DNA from 3 places in the Amycolatopsis sp. NBC_00438 genome. Region 2 is predicted to be linked to each of the others. Evidence: riboswitches for the same ligand, from Rfam matches in the RefSeq annotation. Region 2 holds a riboswitch; each other region holds the start of a gene.
What was found. Region 2 has a riboswitch for S-adenosylmethionine ahead of OG494_RS42950 (methionine ABC transporter ATP-binding protein). Riboswitches for the same ligand answer to the same signal wherever they lie in the genome.

Region 1 (6,803 bases), 1.4 Mb from region 2:
CCCGGCCAGCCGCCGCACGGCGTCCCGCTCGCCCAGCACCAGCCACGCGGCGAGGCCGCCCAGCACGATGCTCAGCTCCCGGGCGGGCGCCACCAGGCTGACCGGCGCCATCGTCAGGGCGAACAGCACGAGGATGTAGGCGATCGGCGACAGCAGCCCGACGATCAGCACCTCGCGGCGCTGGTCACGCCAGAGCCGCGTCACCTCGGCGCGGCCGGCCCGCGCGCTGGGCAGGAGCAAGGCGCTCTGGATGAGCGTGCCGAGGCCGAGGTACACGACCGGCGGCATGCCGATGCCGGTCACCGAGTGCGCGTCCCACAGGGTGTAACCGGCGATCGTCAGGCCGGTCAGCACGCCGTAGAAGATCCCGGCGCGGCGTGCCTTCGCGGCGGCCGGGTCGTGCGCGGCGCCACCGCGGCGGCCGGTGCTGATCACCAGCACCCCGGTGATCACCAGGAACGCGCCGAGCAGGCCGAGCCAGCCGGGCCGTTCGCCGAGCACCAGGACGGCGGCCAGCACCGACAGCAGCGGCCCGGTGCCCCGCGCGACGGGGTAGACGACGGACAGGTCGCCGACGCGGTAGCCGCGCTGCAGCACGATGCCGTACCCGACGTGCAGCACCGACGTGCCCGCCGCGGCCAGCAGCCAGCTCCACTGTGGACGTTGCGGCTCGACGACGAGCAGCACGACCGTCACCGGCAGCAGGGCGACGGCGGAAACCGTGTAGTAGAGCCAGACGAACTGGGTGCCGCCGGATTCGATCCGCTTGGCGGCCAGGTTCCACGCGGCGTGCACGACGGCCGCGACGAGGACGAGGGACAGAGCGGTGGTGTTCACAGGACCCCTTAGGGGTTTTCGCGCGCGCGAAAACCGGGTCCTCCAGGCTTTTGCCCCGTCAGATGAACGGCGGGCCTTCCGGACCCGCCGATGGTGCCGCTCGGACCAGACCCACCGGTTCCTGGTTGTCTCGCTGGTGTGACTCGAACTGCGGGCGGACCGGTGACGGAACCCTAGGCACTACCGCCGTCCACCGTACTCCCGGTGATCCGGGCCTCGCAGGACGCGGTCGCGGGCGGCCGGAGCTGGGCTGTTAAAGTCGTGGCTCGTTGCCGTGCGGCATTCCGTCATGGAGGAAACCCGCTTTCGCGGGGCCACACGAGCGCGGCGGCGAAGCTCACCGAGTGAAAGCAGGAGCGCCTCATGGCCAACATCAAGTCGCAGATCAAGCGCATCACCACGAACGAGAAGGCGCGTCAGCGCAACCAGGCGATCCGGTCCTCGGTGAAGACCGCGATCCGCAAGGTCCGCGAAGCCGCTGACTCCGGTGACAAGGCCAAGGCCGTCGAGATGCAGCGCGACGCCGCCCAGAAGCTGGACAAGGCCGTCTCGAAGGGCGTCATCCACGCCAACCAGGCCGCCAACAAGAAGTCGGCGCTCGCGAAGCGCGTCAACTCGCTCTGAGCTGCCTGATCTCTGGAGAAGCCCCGGCCCCGGCCGGGGCTTTCTTCATGATCAGCGGTCGCCCTTGGCCGCCGCCACCTGCAGGACCGCGCGTTCCAGCGCGTAGTTCGGGTCCGCCGCGACGCCCTTGACCTCGGCGTTCAGCCGCGCGACCACCCGCATCGCGGTGGCCAGGCCGTCCTGGTTCCAGCCGCGGGACTGGCCTTGGGCCTTGCGGACCTTCCACGGCGGCATGCCCAGCTCCCCGGCCAGCTGGTTCGGGTTGCCGCGGCCCGCGCCGGAGACGCGGGCGATCGTGCGGACCGCGTCCGCCAGCGCGTCGGCGACCAGGACGTGCGGGACGCCGAGCTGCATCGCCCAGCGCAGCGACTCCAGGGCCGCCGCGCGGTCGCCGCTCACGGCCTTCTCCGCCACCGCGAACCCGGTGACGTCGGCACGGCCGCGGTGGTAGCGGTGGACCGCGTCGGCGTCGACGACCCCGCCGGCGTCCGCCACGAGCTGCATCGCCGCCGAGGAGAGTTCCCGCAGGTCGGAGCCCACGGCGTCGATGAGGGCCGCGACCCCGGCCGGGTCGATCTTGCCACCCGCCCGGCGCACCTCGTGGCGGACGAACTGCTCCCGCTCGGCGGGCTTGGTCAGCTTCGGGCACTCCGTCACCTCGGCGCCGGCCTTCTTCAGCACCGCCGGGAGCGTCTTGCCCGCCTTGCTGCGTCCACCGCCGGTGTGCACGACGACGAGCACGATGCCGTCCGCCGGGTCTTTCAGGTACGAAGCCACGGCGTCGGCCAGCTCCTGCGAGATGTCCTGCGCCGACTCGAGGACGATCACCCGGCCCTCGCTGAACAGCGACGGGCTGACGAGTTCGGCCAGCTCGGGCGCTGTGAGATCGGACACCCGGGCCCGCGTCAGCTCCGCCGTCGCGTCGATCGCGCGGGACGCGGCCAGCGTCTCGCGGACGGCCCGCTCGATCAGCAGTTCTTCCTCACCCAGGACCAGGTGGAGCGGGGCCGGGGCGGTGGCTTGCGCGGTCACCCGGGAATCCTCTCACTTGCTTCCCGGTGCGCCCGCTCCGGTGATGTCGAGCGGGCACCATGGCACGCCTCGAGCACCATGTCGTACGGTGTCCTGGAGGCGGCGCGCTCTTTGGCGCGCACCGACAACTGAATACCGCTCATCCAGAGGGGCAGAGGGAACGGCCCGACGAAGCCCCGGCAACCGGCGTACAGCCTGTCATCCCGCGATCGCGGGATAGCTGACGACCACGGTGCCAATTCCGGCCCGCTTCGGCGGGGCAGATGAGGAAGGAACCTCGCGATGACCGCAACCCTCGGCACGACCTCCACCACCAAGACCCCGGATCTCGGACCGGCCGTCGAACTGGTGTCGAAGGAAGAGGGCCACCGGCAGCCGCTCGCCCCCGAGTTCGTCTCCGCCGAAGACTTCTCGCCGCTCGAGGTCGCCTACGACTTCGGCCGCGTCCGTCGCGAAGACATCGAGGCCGGCCCCAAGAACATCTGGCGCTACAAGAAGCTCCTCCCGGTTCCGTCCAACGTCGAAGAGATCCCGAACACCGAGCCCGGCGCGACGCGGCTGATCCGCGCCGACCGCCTGGCCAAGGAACTCGGCCTCAAGCGCGTGTGGGTCAAGGACGACACCGGCAACCCGACGCACTCGTTCAAGGACCGCGTCGTCGCCGTCGCGCTGGCCGCGGCCCGCGAGTTCGGCTTCGACGTGCTCGCCTGTCCCTCGACCGGCAACCTGGCCAACGCCGTCGCCGCCGCGGCGGCCCGCGCGGGCTGGAAGTCGGTCGTCCTGATCCCCCAGTCCCTCGAACGCGCCAAGATCCTCACCACCGCGGTCTACGACGGCGACCTGATCGCCGTCGACGGCAACTACGACGACGTCAACCGCCTCGCCACCGAACTGGCCGGCGAGCACCCGAGCTGGGCCTTCGTGAACGTCAACGTCCGCCCGTACTACTCCGAGGGTTCGAAGACACTCGCCTTCGAGGTCGCCGAGCAGCTCGGCTGGCGGATCCCGCCGCAGATCGTCGTGCCGATCGCCTCCGGTTCGCAGCTCACCAAGGTGGACAAGGGTTTCCGCGAGCTGGGCCAGCTCGGCCTGGTGGACGCCAGCCCATACAAGGTGTTCGGCGCCCAGGCCACCGGCTGCTCGCCGGTCTCGGCCGCGTTCCGCGCCGGCCACGACGTCGTCCAGCCGGTGAAGCCGGACACCATCGCCCGCTCGCTGGCGATCGGCAACCCGGCCGACGGCCCGTACGTGCTCGACATCGTCAACCGCACCGGCGGCTCGATCGAGGACGTCACCGACGAAGAGGTCGTCGAAGGCATCCGGCTGCTGGCCCGCACCGAGGGCATCTTCACCGAGACGGCCGGCGGGGTCACCGTCGCCACGGCGAAGAAGCTGGTCGAGACGGGCAAGCTGGACCCGGACGCCGAGACGGTGCTCCTCATCACCGGCGACGGCCTCAAGACCCTCGACGCCATCGAGAACCACGTGGGCCCCAAGGCCACCGTGCCGGCGTCGGCCGCGGCCGTGAACCAGGCCCTCGGCTACTGACGTCTCCCCCGCCGGGGGCGAGCCCAGGCTTGCCCCCGGCGGGAACGCGTTGCCGGGCAACGGAATCAAGTCAGCGGCGAGGCGGCCCTCGTGGCTCACCCCGCCGGGCTATCGCGGGCCCTGACGGGTCCGGGACGACGGCCGTGTCGCCGTCCGTGTCGGTCCGGGTCACCAGGGCGCCGAGCGCCGACAGCGTGTCCACTGTGGACTTGCTGGGATGACCGTAGGTGTTGCCCGCGCCGACGCTGATGAGCGCCGCCCGCGGGGCCACCGCGGCGAGGAACGCCGGCAGCGAGTACCGCGAACCGTGGTGGGGCACCTTGAGCACCTCCGCTTTCAGATCTCCGACGTCGGCCAGGAGGTCCGCCTGGGCCGCCAGTTCGACGTCACCGGTCAGCAGCACACGCCCGGCCGCCGTCTCGGCCCGCAGGACGACCGAGCTGTTGTTGATCGTCGTGCCGTCCTGCCGACCGGCCGGGCGTTCCGGCACGTAGGTCGGCCCGAGCACGTCGAGCGCCAGCCCGGGCAGGTCGACCCGCTCACCCGGGCTCAGTTCCACCAGCGGCACGTGGCGGCTCAACGCTTCCTCGGCGACCTGCCGCCACGCCCACTCCGGCGTCCGCCCCGGCCCGACGGCGATGCCACCGACCGACCGGCCGTCGAAGACCGACGCGAGCCCGCCGATGTGGTCGGCGTGCAGGTGGCTCAGCACCAGCAACGGGATCCGGTCGACCGAGAGCCGGTGCAGGCACTCGTCGACCGGCCCCGGCTCGGGCCCGGTGTCCACCACCACGGCCCGCCCCGGCTCGGCCGTCGCCAGCACGACCGCGTCGCCCTGGCCGACGTCGCATTCGACCATCGCCCAGTTCCGCGGAGGCCACGCCGGCGCGAGCACCCGCACCGGTACGAACACCAGCAGCGCGCCGACGATCACCACCGCCAGCAGCAGCCGGACCCGCCGGTACCGCACCGCGAACACGAGCACCGCGAGCACGGCCGCCGCGAGCAGCGCGCCCGCCCAGCCGGCCGGCCAGGCCACGACCGCGCCCGGGGCCCGCGCGCCGTGCCGCGCCACGAAGATCAGCCACTCGGCCTCCGGGCCGGCCAGGCGCACCAGGAACGTCCCGGCACCCGGCCACCACGGCGCGGCGACCGTCGCCAGTACCCCGAGCACCGTCGCCGGGGCGACGACGGGCGCGGCGAGCACGTTGGTCAGCACCGACACCAGGCTCACCGTGCCCGCCATCCCGGCGAGCACCGGCGCCGTCACCACGAAGGCGGCGAGCGGGATCGCCAGCCCTTCGGCGAAGCCCGGCGGGACGCCGCGGCGGACCAGCACGCCGGCCCAGCGCGGAGCCAGCAGAACCAGCCCCGCGGTGGCGAAGACCGACAAGGCGAACCCGAAGTCCGTGGCCATCGCCGGATCCGCCACGACCAGCAGGCACACCGCGAAGGCCAGCGCGGGCAGCGCCGAACCTCGCCGTCCCAGCGCCAAGGCCAGCAACGCGACCGCCGCCATGACCCCGGCGCGCAGCACGCTCGGTTCCGGGCCCACCAGGACCAGGAACCCGGCCAGGCACAGGCCCGCCGCCACGGCCGACAACCGCGGGCCCAGCCGGAGCACCCGCAGCAGGAGCAGGACCGCACCGCAGGCGACGGCAAGGTTTCCCCCGCTGACCGCGGTCAGGTGAGCCAGGCCCGCCGTGACGAACTCCTGCTCGACCCGAGGTGACAACGCGCTCGTGTCGCCCAGTACCAGCCCCGGGAGCAACCCCGCGGGTTCCTCCGGCAAGGTCCGGCTCAGGTCGTGCAGGCCGGACCGCAGCCCGGCCGCGGCCTCCTGCCACCACGGCGCCGGACCCGCCTCGCCCGGCGGGCCACACACGGACAGCACCGCCACGGTCAGATCCGAGCCACGCGGTGGCATCAGCAGGCCCGCCACCAGAACTTCCTGGCCCGGTACCATTCCCGCCCACTCCGTGACCGGCGCGAGCAGCAGGACCCGCCCGGACGAGACGACCGGCTGCCCGTCGACGGACGCCGTGCGCACGTCGGCCGTCAGCACCACGGACCGGGCGCCCGCCTGCCGATCGGCGTACCCCGCGCTCCGCACCGGCCTCGGCCGCTCCGCGACGACGACCTCGAGCTTCGCGGGCAGGCCCTGGGCCGCGGCCGCGCGCAGGCCGTCACGCTCCGCGTCGTGGATCCGCCAGGCGATCGGACCCGCGGCGACCAGGCCGAGCACCAGCAACGCCGCCGCCGCGCCCAGCCCGCGCGACCGGCTGCGGGCCCGCCAGAGCAGTACCCCGGCCAGCACGGCCGCGGTGAGACCGACGGCGACCGCCGTCCACCAGCCGAAGAGCAGCCCGGCCAGGGCGGCGAGCCAGCACGCGAGCGCCGCCGGGACCAGGCGCAGGTCCTGCCGGGTGTCGGTCGCGGGAAGGGCGCTCATCCGACCGTCACCTGCTCGCGCAGCTTTTCGAACTTGCTTTCGCCGATGCCGTCGACGTCGCGCAGTTGCTCGACTTTCGTGAAGCCACCGTGTTCGGTGCGCCACTGGACGATCCGCTTGGCCATCACCTCGCCGACGCCGGGCAGGGTGTCCAGCTGGTCCGTGGACGCCGCGTTGAGATCGACCTTCCCGCCGCCGCCTTCGGGGGCGCCGGGCGGCGCGACGGGCGCCGGGATCCCGACCGCGAGCTGTTCGCCGTCGGTCACCTTGCGGGCGAGGTTCACGGCCGTGAGGTCCGCGCCGGGGTCGG
Region 2 (6,803 bases):
CAAGAGCATCACCGTCGACGTCGACGGCCAGACGACCACCGTGCACTCGTTCGGCGACACCGTCGGCGAGGTGCTGGAGGACGCGGGCCTGTCGGTCGGCGCGCACGACTCGCTCTCCCCGTCCCCGCAGGCCGAGGTCGGCGACGGCGGCGTCATCAAGCTCGAGCGCGGCCGCCAGCTGAAGCTGGTCGTCGACGGCGCGGAGCGCACGTCCTGGGTCCGCGCGACCCACCTGGGCGACGCCCTGTCCCAGCTCGGCATGACCGACGCCGAGAAGGCCGGCACGTGGATGTCGATGCCGAAGGACGGCGAGCTGCCCCTCGAGGGCGCCACGGTCCAGATCAAGACGCTCAAGCACCTCACGCTCTTCGACGGGGCCAACGAGCCGAAGCAGGTCACGACGACCGCCGTCACCACGAAGGAGTTCCTGGGCGAGTACAAGCTCACCCTGGGCCCGGAGGACGCGGCCGAAGGCGGCCTGGACGTCAAGCTGACCGACGGCGCCGAGGTCCACATCAGCCGGACCGGCGTCTCGATGGTGAACCAGAAGGAAACCATCGCCCCGCCCGAGCAGAAGGTCGACGACCCGGACCTCGACAAGGGCAAGACGCAGGTCGAGGACCCGGGCACGCCGGGCGAGAAGATGGTGACCTACAAGGTCACGCAGAAGAACGGCAAAGAGGTCTCGCGCGAGTCGATGTCGGAGCAGGTGATCACTCCGGCCAAGCCGAAGATCATCCACGTCGGCACCAAGAAGGCCGCGACCCCGGACATCGGCGACGGTTCCGCGTGGGACCGCATCGCGCAGTGCGAGTCCGGCGGCAACTGGGCCATCAACACCGGCAACGGCTACTACGGCGGCCTCCAGTTCGACAAGCAGACCTGGAACGCCTACGGCGGCTCCCAGTACGCCGCGCTGCCGAACCAGGCTTCGCGTGAAGAGCAGATCGCGGTGGCGGAGAAGGTCCGCGCCGGCCGCGGCGGCAGCTACAGCGCCTGGCCGGTCTGCGGCAAGAAGGCCTGACTTCCGCTTTTCCGAAACGGCCCCCACCTCCGGGTGGGGGCCGTTTCGCGTGATCAGGCGAGATACCCGCCTGATCACGCGGGTTCCGCCTGCGGTCACGTGTGTCGAACGTCCAATCACGCGTGTCGGCTCCTCGATCACGCGAGCCGACCCTTCAAGTACGCGAGCCGACTGTCCGGGTACGCGGGCCGACCCTCCCCGCACGGATATTCGGGTGCCCCGGCCCCAGGACCTGGTCAGACTGGGTCCGTGGAGGAGTACTACCAACGGCACAAGCTCCGGTACTTCCGCGTGGCACTGACCCGGCTGACGTGGCCCGCCGAGCGGCAGCAGGCGTGGTTGCGCGAGATCGGCATTCCCGTCTGCGCGGACGAACTCGCCCTGGAGTTCGACGACTTCTACGAAGACCTCGGACGCAGCCCAGGACACGGCGAGGCCACACCGGCCCTCGCCGAACTCGATTGCCTGCTCACACGGATGAGCGGCGAAGTCAACGCACACCTCTGGACGTTCGATGCTCTCGCGGCCGAGCCGGACTGGCGGCGGGTGCGCGAGCTGGCCACCGCTGCCCTCGCGGTGTTGCCGGACCATGCTGGGTAAGCTCACCCGGTGGTTGAACTGTTGGGACCTGCCGAGATCCGCGGGCTGGCGGCCGAGCTGGACGTGCGGCCGACCAAGAAGCTCGGGCAGAACTTCGTGCACGATCCCAACACCGTGCGGCGGATCGTCGACCTCGCGCGCCTCGGCCCGGACGACGTCGTCCTGGAGGTCGGGCCCGGGCTCGGCTCCCTGACGCTCGGGCTGCTGGCCGCCGGGGCGCGGGTCGTGGCCGTCGAGATCGACCCGAAGCTGGCCGAACGGCTGCCGAAGACCGTCGCCGAACGCGGGCCGGACGCCGCGGGCCGGCTGGACGTCCTCGAGGCCGACGCCATGCGCGTCTCGAAGGCGGATCTGCCCGCCGAGCCCACCACGCTTGTGGCCAACCTGCCCTACAACGTCGCCGTGCCGGTCGTGCTGCACCTGCTGGCCGAGCTGCCGTCGCTGCGCCGCGGCCTCGTCATGGTCCAGACCGAAGTCGCCGACCGGATGGCCGCCGGCCCCGGCAGCCGGATCTACGGCGTCCCGAGCGTCAAGCTCGCCTGGTACGGCTCGGCGCGCAAGGTCGCCGCGGTGCCACGCTCGGTGTTCTGGCCGGTACCCAACGTCGATTCGGCGCTCGTCGCCTTCGAACGCGGCGACGCGCCGGCGTCCGAGGACCGGGACCGGCTGTTCGGTCTCGTGGACGCCGCGTTCTCACAACGCAGGAAGACGCTCCGCGCGGCGCTCGCCGGCTGGGCCGGGTCGGCCGAGCGGGCCGGTGAGCTGCTGGTGGCCGCCGGGATCGACCCGAAGACCCGCGGTGAGCAGCTGGACGTGCACGACTTCGCGCGGCTCGCCGCCGTCGCCGGCTGACCGCGGCAAAATACGTCCTCCGCGGTGCCCGTCTCGCGATCCGGACACCTCCAGTCGTGTGATCTGGCCCAACAGGCTTGCTTTCGCTCCTCGGGATCGGTTTTACTCAGTACGTCCATCCCGAGCGACTGAGAGACCTGGCTCGCCGAAGTCGCAGCAACCACCCTCCGCAGGGCAGGTGCTACCGCCAGGACCGATGGAGGCCGTCCCGATGAAGAGGGTTGCTCGCCCGCTGCTGCTGACCAAACGCCGCGTTGTCGACGAGGGTCGCCGCTCCGTGACCGCATGTCGACGCTCCAACTGAGCTTGCTCGACCCGTCACACCTCTTCTTCATGCACCGTCCATAGAGGACGGACACTTGCTTGCGGCCGGACGCGTACATCTACGCGCCCCGTTTTCTGGAGCCTTCGTGATCACCGTCGAAAACCTGTCCAAGTCCTTTGCCCTCAACGGAAATCCGGTCGTCGCGCTGCACGATGTGAGCGTCGACGTCCAGGCCGGCTCGCTGTTCGGCGTGGTCGGCCCGGCCGGGTCCGGCAAGTCCGTTCTCGCCCGCTGCATCGCGCTGCAGGAGCGGCCCGACCGCGGCGTCGTGCGGCTCGACGGCCTCAACACCGGCACGCTCGACGGCCGCCGGCTCCGCGAGATCCGCCGTCAGCTCGGCGTCGTCGGCACCAAGTCGGAGCTGATCGCCGAGCGCACCATCGCCGGCAACATCGCGTCCCCGCTGGAGCAGCTGGGCATCGACGGCCCGCAGCGCCGCAGCAAGGTCGGCTCGCTGCTCGACCTCGTCGGCCTGACCCCGCGCGCCGCGCAGCGTCCCGGCGAGCTGACCGCCGGCCAGCTCCGCCGCGTCGCCGTCGCGAAGGCACTCGCCGCGGCCCCCGCGGTGCTGCTCGCCGACGACCCGACCGCCGGCATCGACCCCGAAGAGGCCGGCGCGGTGCTCACCGTCCTCGACCGGGCGCGCGCCGAGCTGGGCGTCACCATCGTGGTCACGACGCCGGACGCGAGTGTCGTCCGCCGTGTCTGCGACGACGTCGCGGTGCTCGAAGACGGCACGGTCGTCGAGCGCGGCTCCGTGCTCGACCTGATCTCGAACCCGGGCAGCCGCACCGCGCAGGCGCTGCTGCCGGCCATCGAGACCACCCGCGCGCAGGCGTCGCGCTACGACCGCTCGGTCGACGTCGTGCTGGTCGGCTTTGCCTCGGTCGGCGCCCTGCTGCCCGAGGCCGCGGGCCGCTTCGACGTCGAGTTCGCCACCATCGGCGGGGGCCTGACCCGGATCGGCGACACCCCGGTCGGCCGGTTCCGCCTCGGCGTCCGCGGCGAGCGGGCCGACGCGGCGCTGGCGTGGGTCGCCGAGCGCGGCGGCCACGTCACGCACACCGCCCGCGGCCCCCAGGGTGTCGCCGCGGCCTGACCCCAAAGCCGGCCCCCAAAGCCGTGAAGGGCACCTTCAGGGACTCTATGTCCCTGAAGGTGCCCTTCACGGCGTTCAGCGGGTGCCGGGCGCTCGACGTCCTTTCTCCTGGCGGGAAGCCGGCCGGTGCGGGCACGTAGGCTGGTCGGGTGCTCGCTGTAGTCCCGCCCCCAGTCACCGTCCGGGTCCCGGCCAAGGTCAACCTGCACCTGGCGGTCGACGACCTGCGCGAGGACGGTTACCACGAGCTGGTGACCGTGTTCCAGGCCTTGTCGTTGACCGACGAAGTGACCGTCGCGGTCACCGACGACCCGGGCCTGGAGATCTACGGCGAGGGTGAGGGTTCGGTGCCCACCGACGCCACGAACCTGGCCTGGCGCGCCGTCGAAGCGCTGGCCGCGCACGTCGGCCGCACCGAGGAGCCGAAGGTCCGCGTGGTGCTGCGCAAGGGCATCCCGGTCGCCGGCGGCATGGCGGGCGGCAGCGCGGACGCGGCGGCGACGCTCGTCGGCCTGGCTTCCCTCTGGAACCTCGAAATCACCCGCGACGAGCTCGCGGAGATCGCCGCCGGCCTGGGCAGCGACGTCCCGTTCGCGCTCTACGGCGGCACGGCGCTGGGCACCGGCCGCGGCGAGCAGCTGGTGCCGGTGCTCTCGCGGCACACGTTCCACTGGGTGCTGGCCTTCGACCAGCGCGGCCTGTCGACGCCGAAGGTGTTCGGCGAGCTGGACCGGCTGCGCGCCGAGGGCAACCCGCCGCGGATCGGCGCGCACACGCCGGTCGTCGAGGCGCTGGCCTCGGGCGATCCGCGTCAGCTGGCGCTGCTGCTGGGCAACGACCTGCAGGCGGCGGCGGTTTCGCTGCGGCCGGGGCTGCGCCGCACGCTGCGCGCCGGCGTCAACGCGGGCGCGCTCGCGGGCACGGTTTCCGGCTCCGGCCCGACGTGCGCGTTCCTCTGCGAAGACGCGCAGACGGCGGTCGAGGTCGCGGCCGAGCTGTCGGGTGCGGGGGTGTGCCGCACGGTCCGCGTGGCCCACGGCCCGGTGCCGGGCGCGCGGGTGGTCGGCGGGGACGACGCGCCTCGCGCCGCGCCGCCGCGGGTGCACGCGTGAGGCGCGCTGAGTTCGCGTTCCCGGGGCCGTTGCGGGACAAGCTCGTCGGGGCGATCCTCGACGGCACGAAGACGACGACGTCCGCGCTCCTCGCGGGTTATGAAGCCGACGGCGAGGCGCCGCCCGTGGCCGGCGAGCGCGAACTGGTCGTCGACTCCGCCGACAAGGGTGTCGCGATCATCGAGATCCGCGAGGTGCGGATCCTCCCACTGTCCGAAGTGGACCTCGCGCACGCGGTCGGTGAGGGCGAAGGCTTCACGACCGTCGCCGGATGGCGCGCGGACCACACCTCCTTCTGGCACACGGCGCAAGTGCGCGCCGAGCTGAAGGATCCCGAATTCACCGTGGACGACACGACTCCGATCGTGGCGACCCGGTTCACGATCGTGGAAAGGATCGGCTGAGCGCATGGCCAACCTGGTCAACCTGGAGGCGGTGAGCAAGTCCTACGGGGTGAAGCCACTGCTGGACGGCGTCTCGCTGGGCGTCGCGGCCGGGCAGCGCATCGGTGTCGTCGGCCTCAACGGCGGCGGCAAGACCACGCTCCTCGAAGTCCTTTCCGGACTCGCCGAGCCGGATACCGGTCGGGTGAGCCACGTCGGCGGGCTGCGGATGGCCGTCGTCACCCAGCGCACCGAGCTGCCGGACGGCAGCAGCGTCGGCGAGGTCGTGCTCGAACGCTACGGCGCCGAGCACGAATGGGCCGCGGACGCGCGCGTCCGGTCCATTGTGGACGGACTGGGCATCACCGCGATCGGGCTCGACACACCCACCGCGAACCTCTCCGGCGGCGAGCGGCGGCGGGTGTCCCTGGCCGCCGCGCTGACCGGCGAGCTCGACCTGGTCGTGCTCGACGAACCGACCAACCACCTGGACGTCGAAGGTGTCCAGTGGCTCGCCGACCACCTGCTGAACCGGCGCATCGCGGTCGTGGTCGTCACGCACGACCGGTGGTTCCTGGACACCGTCGCGAGTGTGACCTGGGAGGTCGCCAACGGCCGCGTCGAGAGTTACGAAGGCGGTTACGCGGACTGGATCTTCGCGCGCGCCGAGCGGGCGCGGCTGGCCGCGACGGCCGAGGAGAAGCGGCAGAACCTGGCGCGCAAGGAACTGGCGTGGCTGCGCCGCGGCCCGCAGGCGCGCTCGTCGAAGCCGCGCTACCGCATCGACGCCGCCGAGGCGCTGATCGCGGACGTGCCGCCGCCGCGCGACACCGTGGAGCTGATGGCGTTCGCGAAGCGGCGGCTCGGCAAGACCGTGCTGGAGCTGGAAGACACGACGTACACGGTCGGCGAGCGGACGCTGCTCGACCACGTCACCTGGCGGGTCGGCCCCGGCGACCGGATCGGCCTGGTCGGCATCAACGGCTCGGGCAAGACGTCACTGCTCAAGCTGCTCGGCGGCGACGTCGAGGGGTCGACCGGGCGCCGGATCCAGGGCACGACCGTCGCGCTCGCGCACCTGCGCCAGGAGCTCGACGACCTGCCCGCCGACCTGCGGGTGCTGCAGGCGATCGAGCAGATCGCCGGGCGCGTGGTGTTCGGCAAGCAGGAGATGACGGCGTCGCAGCTCGGCGAGAAGCTCGGCTTCCCGCAGGCCCGCCAGTGGACCCCGGTCGGCGACCTGTCGGGCGGCGAGCGGCGCCGGCTGCAGCTGTGCCGGCTGCTGATGGCCGAGCCGAACGTCCTGCTCCTCGACGAGCCGACGAACGACCTGGACATCGACACCCTGCAGCAGCTGGAAGACCTGCTCGACGGCTGGCCGGGCACGATGGTCGTGGTCTCGCACGAC
Region 3 (6,803 bases), 1.8 Mb from region 2:
GGCGCGGCTCACGGACGACAACGCGGCGGCCGCCGTGGCCCTGCGCGACGCGCGGAACACGCTGAGCCCGTCCGCGCTGGCCGCGAAGCTGACCCTGCTGCAGCCGACGCCTGCCGGGGCGAAACAGACCAGCGGGACCTACCACGTGTCCTGGACGCTGAAAGAGCGCCAGGTCTGGTCCTACGACGTGCCGTTCACGCTGGCCCAGGCCGGTGGCAAGTGGCTCGTGCACTGGGCGCCGACACTGCTGCACCCGAAGCTCGAGGCGGGTCAGCGGCTGGTGATCAGCACCGCCGTCCAGGACAGCACCGCGGTCGCCGACCGCGACGGCAAACCGCTCCTGATCAGCGGCGCCGGCGGCGTGCACCCGGCCGAGGGCAACCCGGCGCCGCTGCTGCGGTCCGCGCTCACCGGCCAGGTCACGGCCGCGTCGGGCGGCGGTTTCGCGGTGGTCCGCACGGACACCAGCGGCAAGAACCTGGAGACGCTGTTCGGGAAGGCGTCGGAGGAGGGCGCGAAGCCGCTGACGTCGAGCCTGAGCCTGGGCGCGCAGAAGTCCGCGCAGGCCGCGGTCGACGGCTATTCGGGGTCCGCGATGCTGGTCGCCCTCGACACCGGCTCGGGCGACATCCTGGCCGTCGCGCAGAACGCGGCCGCCGGCGACTCGCCGAAGGCCCTGAACGGGCTGTACGAGCCGGGGTCGTCGTTCAAGATCGCCACGTCGGTCGCGGCGATCCAGCAGAGCGGCCTCAACGCGGGCTCGCCGGTCGACTGCCCCGGCGTCGCGACGATCGGTACGCGCACGGTCAAGAACGAGGGCTTCGAACTGGGCGCGACGAACCTGCAGACCGCGTTCGCGCGCTCCTGCAACACCACGTTCGGGCAGCTCTCGCTGAACCTGCCCGCGGACGGGCTGGTCAAGGCGGCGAACGAGCTGGGCCTCAACGCCGACTACGAGATCCCGGGCCTCAAGACCGAGCTCGGCAAGGTCGAGCCCGCGGCGAGCAAGGACGAGCAGGTCGAGGACGGGTTCGGCCAGGGCCGGATCCAGGCCAGCGCGCTCGGCGGCGCGATGATGGCCGCGACGGTCGCCTCCGGCAAGGCGATCACGCCGAAGCTGTGGCACGACCTCGACACCGTCGTGGTCAAGGGCTACTCGCCGCCGCCCGCGTCCGTGCTGGGCGAGGTGCGCAAGATGATGCGCGCGGTGGTCACCAGCGGCACCGGCAAGGCCGCGGCGGGCGCCGGGAGCGTGTTCGGCAAGACCGGCACCGCCCAGTTCGGCGACGGGCAGCAGGCCACCGGCTGGTTCGTCGGCTACCGCGGGAACGTCGCGTTCGCCGTCGTCCTGGAGAACTCGAACGACTCGGGGCCCGCGGTCCAGCTGGCGGCGAAGTTCCTCAAGTCCCTCTGACGCCGGGGCGTCACTTTCAAGTGAAAGTGACGCCTTGGTTCGGCCGTGGGCGAAGCATCCGGGTCGTACCGTGGGGACATGGAGACGATCGCGCTGGCCGAGGTGGCCGCGGTGCTCGCGGACCCGAGCCGCGCCACCATGTGCCTCGTCCTGCTGGACGGGCGGGCGTGGACGGTCGGCGAGCTGGCCAGGGAGGCCGGGATCGCGCTGTCGACGGCGAGTGAGCACGTCACCCGGCTGGTCGACGCCGGGTTCGTCGCCCGTGTGAAGCAGGGGCGGGCGAGTTACGTCCGGATCGCCGACCCGCGCGTCGCCGAGCTCATCGAGCACCTGGCCCAGCACGCCGAGCACCGGCCGGTGACCGGGCTCAAGTCGTCGGTGCGGGTGCGGCGGCTCGGGTTCGCGCGCACCTGTTACGACCACCTGGCCGGCCTCGTCGGCGTCGCGGTGCGCGACGGCATGCTCGCCACCGGCCTGGTCAGCACGGACGCCGGGCTGGCGCTGACCGAGCGCGGCCGGGAGGTCTTCGACGAGCTGGGCGTGCCGGTGCCCGACGGGCGGCGGGCGCTGCTGCGCGACTGTCTGGATTGGACGGAGCGCCGGGACCACCTCGCCGGGTCCCTGCCCGCGGCGTTGCTCGGCAAGGCCGTCGACGCCGGCTGGGTCGTCGCCGAGGGGCATCGCGCGGTGAAGGTGCTGCCCGCGGCGGAGAAGCCGTTCGCCGCGCTGGGCGTCGATCTGGCGGTGCTCCGGCCCTAACACACCGGGTGTCCGACTCGTCCCGGTGGTACACGAACGAGTTAATCCGGCCGCTTCACTATTCTGAGGGCCCCACAGCACTCGGGAGGGAGGCGGCATGGACCAGCTTCCCGTGCTGCTCGGCGTCGGCGGTGTCGTCCTGCTCGCCTCCGTGCTCGCCGTGCGCGTCTCGATCCGCCTCGGCCTGCCCTCGCTGCTGCTGTACCTCGGCATCGGCGTCGTGCTGGGGGAAGCCGGCTTCGGCATCCGCTTCGACAACCCCGGCCTGACCCAGTCGCTCGGTCTCGCGGCGCTCGTCATGATCCTCGCCGAAGGCGGGCTGACGACCCGGTGGTCGGCGGTGAAACCCTCGCTGGGCATCGGAATCGTACTGTCCACAGTGGCCGTCGTGGTCAGCATCGCGGTCACCGGCGCGGCCCTGCACTGGCTGCTGGGCCTGGATTGGCGGCTCGCGCTGCTGTGGGGCGCGGTGCTCTCGTCGACCGACGCGGCGGCGGTCTTCTCGGTGCTGCGCACGGCCGGGATCGGCAAGCGGCTCGTCGGCGCGCTGGAGCTGGAGTCCGGCATCAACGACGCGCCGGCCTACATCGCCGTCGTGGTGCTGGCCGAGGGCACCACTGTGGACTGGACGCTGCCGTTCCTGGCGGTCTACGAGCTGGCGGCGGGCCTGGCGATCGGGCTGGCGTTCGGCTGGCTCGGCGGGCTGGCGTTGCGCAAGGCCGCGCTGCCGGCGACCGGCCTGTACCCGCTGGCCACGGTCGCGGTGTGCGTCGTCGCCTATTCGTCCGGGCAGCTGCTGCACGCGTCGGGCCTGCTCGCCACGTACGTCGCGGCCCTGGTCCTGGGCAACTCCCGGCTGCCGCACCGCTCCGACACATTGTCGTTCGCCGAGGGCCTGGGCTGGCTGGCGCAGATCGGCCTGTTCGTGCTGCTCGGGCTGTTCGCGTCGCCGAGCCGGCTGCTGGAGACGCTGGTGCCGGGCCTGGTCGCGGGCGCCGTCGTGCTGCTGCTGGCCCGGCCGATCTCGGTGGTGCTGTCGATGCTGCCGTTCCGGCTGCCCTGGCGGGAACAGGCGTTCCTGTCGTGGGCCGGCCTGCGCGGCGCGGTGCCGATCGTGCTCGCGATGATCCCGCTGTCGGAGGGGCTGCCCGGCGCCCAGCGCCTGGTCGACGCGGTGTTCGTGCTGGTCATCGTGCTGACGCTGCTCCAGGGCGCGACCCTCGGTCCGCTGGCGCGCTGGCTCGGGCTGTCGAAGAAGTCCGAGGCGTACGAGCTCGACGTCGACTCCGCGCCCCTGGACGAGCTGGGCGCCGAGCTGCTGCAGGTCCGCATCCAGCCGGGCTCGAAGCTGCACGGCGTCTACCTGTCCGAGCTGCGGCTCCCGGTGGGCGCGACGGTCAGCCTGGTCGTGCGCGAGGGCGCGGGCTTCACACCGCAGAAGACCAGTCGCCTGCAGGAGCGTGACCAGCTCCTGGTGGTCACGACGGCCACGGTCCGCGACGACGTCGAGCGCCGCCTGCGCGCCGTGGACCGCGCCGGCCGCCTGGCCCGCTGGCGCGGCGAGTCGGGCATCTGACCCCAGGGGCCCAAGGCCGTGAAGGCCACCTTGAGGGACTCAGAGTCCCTGAAGGTGCCCCTCACGGCCTTCGTCCGTGTCGGCGGCCCGGGTACGTGATCTCGGCGTTGTCCGGTGCTTGTCCGATCTCCGCGCCCACATGGTGATCTTTTTCCGCAAGGGTGAATAAACCCCACGGGGAGCTTCCCTGCGTTCGTCCTTTTGGCTTACTCTCCGCTCCATTCGTTAGCTCGAATGGGTGAGTGTTGAGCAGAAGGAGTACGCAGGGTGATGAAACTTCACGCGCGCGGTGCTGGTCTGGTCGTGGCGGCCGTCCTGGGGCTCGGGCTCGCCGTCGCTCCGGACGCGGCCGCCGAGGTGGGCCCCTTTCCGGCCCTGGCCCTGCCGTTCAAGGCCGGCCAGCAGGTGTACTCCGCCGGGATCCACTCCGACGACGGCAGCACCGGCGTGGAGAACGCCCTCGACCTCAGCCCGGCCGACAAGACCGTGCGGGCGCCGCTGGCCGGCACCGTCCACCTGCAGCACTGCGCGGGCGGCGACTGGGTGACCATCGACCACGCCGGCGGCTGGCGCACCGGGTACTACCACATGGAGGGCATCAAGGTCACCGACGGTGAGCAGGTCGCGGCCGGCGACGTGCTCGGCTCGACGGGCAACGCCCTGCCGTGCGGCGGCAGCAGCACCGGCGCCCACGTCCACTTCACGCTCTGGACGCTGCCGGACGCGGCCGCGGCGGACTGGAACGGCGTCGCCTACGGCCGGCTGTCGACGACGGTCGCGGCCGCGCACGGCGAGCCGATCGACGGGAAGACGTTGGGCGGCTGGCTTTTCACCGCCGGCGCGGACCAGTACACCGGCACCGCGACGCACCTCGCGGACCACGCCGTGACGCAGCTTCCGGGCCATTTCCGCGCGAAGCTCTGACGCTTCTCGGATGCTGCTCGACTTGTGAGCGGCGTCTCAACATGTGAGGCGGGGGTTGGCCGCCACGCGGATTTTCGGTTACCTTCTGTCTCAGGTCATGAGTGCCAGCGTTAAGCCCCGGCTTGCTGGCCGGCAACCCTCCTTCCGCGGTGGGGTGCCCCGGGTGAAGACCGGGCCGGTCGCGCCGTGCGACGGGCAAGCGCGGGCCCCTCGCCGGGGGTCCCCCGGATCGCCGAGGAGGCACCGATGACTCTCGCCATCGATCGCACCAGCACCCCCCAGCCCGTCGAAACCGTTGCGGCGCAGGCACTTCCGACCGTCGTGGGCGCCTCGCTGCGGGTCCCGCTCGTCACCGGCGGGGACATCGGTTACGCCAACCTCGACCACGCGGCGAGCGCGCCGTGCCTCGACGCCGTGCGCTCGGCCGTCGACGAGTTCCTGCCCTGGTACGCCAGCGTCCACCGCGGCGCCGGCTTCGCCTCGCAGGTCTCGACCAAGCTCTACGAGCGCACCCGCGACACCCTGCGCCGCTTCGTCGGCGCGCGGCGGACCGACACCGTCGTGTTCACCCGCAACACCACCGATTCCTTCAACCTGCTCGCCCGCAGCCTGCCGCCTCGCACGGCCGTGGTCGTGTTCGACACCGAGCACCACGCCGCGCTGCTGCCGTGGCAGGGCCCGAACGTCCGGCGCCTGCCGACCCCGCGCACCCGCCTCGCCGCGGTGTCCGCTGTGGACGAAGCCCTCGCGGAATCCCCGCAGGGGCCCCGGCTCGTCGTCATCACCGGCGCGTCCAACGTGACCGGCGAACTGCTCCCGGTCGCGGAAATCGCGGCGGTGGCGCGGAAGCACGGCGCCCGCATCGCGCTCGACGCCGCCCAGCTCGCGCCGCACCGCCGGGTCTCGATCAAGGAGCTGGACGTCGACTACGTCGCCGTGTCCGGCCACAAGCTGTACGCGCCTTTCGGTGCGGGCGCGCTGATCGGCCGCGCCGACTGGCTGCGCGCCGCCCGGCCGTACCTCGCCGGCGGCGGCGCGACCAAGCTCGTCACCGAGGACGCGGTCGTCTGGAACTCCGGTCCCGAGCGGCACGAAGCCGGTTCCCCCAACACGGTCGGCGTGTACGCGCTCGGCGTCGCCTGCGAAACCCTCAGCCGGAACTGGGACGCCGTCGAGGCGCACGAACAGGCCCTGCTCACCCGGCTGCGCAAGGGCCTCGAGAGCATCCCGGGCTGCGCCGAACTGCGGCTGTTCGACGCGCCGGTCGACCGCGTCGGCACGGTCAGCTTCGTCGTCGACGGCTTCGACCCGGGCTGGCTCGCGGCGGTCCTTTCGGCCGAGTACGGCATCGGCGTCCGCGACGGCGCCTTCTGCGCCCACATCGCGGCCAGGCGCCTGATCGGCGTCACCGGCGGTGAAGGGCAGCAGGCGGTGCGGGTCAGCCTCGGCCTCGGCAGCACCGAGGAGCACGTCGACCGCGTGCTGCTGGCCCTGCGCCAGATCGCCGCCCGCGGCGCGCGCTGGGAGTACACGAAGGTGGACGGCCGCTGGGCGCCCGCCGGCGACACTCGGGAGCTGCCGCCCTTCTGCTGAGCGCTAGCCTGGGCCGATGGGGAGAGTGCCGCGTTTCTGGTTTCCGTTGGCCTTGCTGGGTTTCGCGCAGATCGGCATGGTCGTGACGCAGCTGCTGGCGCGGCGCAGCCCGGCCGAAGGCCACTTCGCGACCATGTTCTCGCTGCCGATGAGCCAGGAGAACGCGCGCGCCGCCGACGGGATAGGCAGGCCCCGGTACAGCGCGCAGTGGCTCACCCAGGACGACTTCTACGCACCGGGCGCCGGCCTGCCCGAAGGACCGGTGTGGCTGGTCGCCCTCGACGTGGTCCTGCTGGGCGCGGCGCTCTGGTACGCGCTGAGCCTGCGCCGGGCCGGGCGGGCTGTCCACACCGGGCGGTTCGTCCTCGGCACGGTGGCCGCGCTGCTCGCCGTCCCGCTGCTGGACCTCGTCGGGTCCTGGCAGTTCCGGCTCGGCGACGGGCTGCGCGGCCCGCTGCTGGCCACGCTCGGCCTGCTCGCGCTCGCCGCCTGCGAGCGCAGCCGGCTCGTCCTGCTCACCGCGGCGGCGTTCGCGCT

Region 1: it holds a riboswitch for S-adenosylmethionine, as region 2 does, so the genes downstream of both, thrC (threonine synthase) here and OG494_RS42950 (methionine ABC transporter ATP-binding protein) in region 2, are expected to answer to the same signal.
Region 3: it holds a riboswitch for S-adenosylmethionine, as region 2 does, so the genes downstream of both, OG494_RS03145 (aminotransferase class V-fold PLP-dependent enzyme) here and OG494_RS42950 (methionine ABC transporter ATP-binding protein) in region 2, are expected to answer to the same signal.

What each region holds. Positions count from the first base shown of each region.
Region 1 covers NZ_CP107923.1:285,068-291,870, reverse strand. The annotation lists gene OG494_RS01250 (DMT family transporter) at 1-837, opposite strand, end outside; gene rpsT (30S ribosomal protein S20) at 1,201-1,461, shown strand; gene holA (DNA polymerase III subunit delta) at 1,513-2,493, opposite strand; SAM riboswitch class I at 2,630-2,763, shown strand; gene thrC (threonine synthase) at 2,776-4,041, shown strand; gene OG494_RS01230 (ComEC/Rec2 family competence protein) at 4,112-6,493, opposite strand; gene OG494_RS01225 (ComEA family DNA-binding protein) at 6,490-6,803, opposite strand, start outside.
Region 2 covers NZ_CP107923.1:9,314,630-9,321,432, forward strand. The annotation lists gene OG494_RS42935 (transglycosylase family protein) at 1-1,024, shown strand, start outside; gene OG494_RS42940 (hypothetical protein) at 1,274-1,624, shown strand; gene rsmA (16S rRNA (adenine(1518)-N(6)/adenine(1519)-N(6))-dimethyltransferase RsmA) at 1,634-2,476, shown strand; SAM riboswitch class I at 2,589-2,679, shown strand; gene OG494_RS42950 (methionine ABC transporter ATP-binding protein) at 2,887-3,900, shown strand; gene OG494_RS42955 (4-(cytidine 5'-diphospho)-2-C-methyl-D-erythritol kinase) at 4,050-5,012, shown strand; gene OG494_RS42960 (ASCH domain-containing protein) at 5,009-5,416, shown strand; gene OG494_RS42965 (ABC-F family ATP-binding cassette domain-containing protein) at 5,421-6,803, shown strand, end outside.
Region 3 covers NZ_CP107923.1:648,504-655,306, forward strand. The annotation lists gene OG494_RS03125 (penicillin-binding transpeptidase domain-containing protein) at 1-1,414, shown strand, start outside; gene OG494_RS03130 (ArsR/SmtB family transcription factor) at 1,493-2,173, shown strand; gene OG494_RS03135 (potassium/proton antiporter) at 2,271-3,749, shown strand; gene OG494_RS03140 (M23 family metallopeptidase) at 4,020-4,673, shown strand; SAM riboswitch class IV at 4,767-4,881, shown strand; gene OG494_RS03145 (aminotransferase class V-fold PLP-dependent enzyme) at 4,920-6,266, shown strand; gene OG494_RS03150 (hypothetical protein) at 6,283-6,803, shown strand, end outside.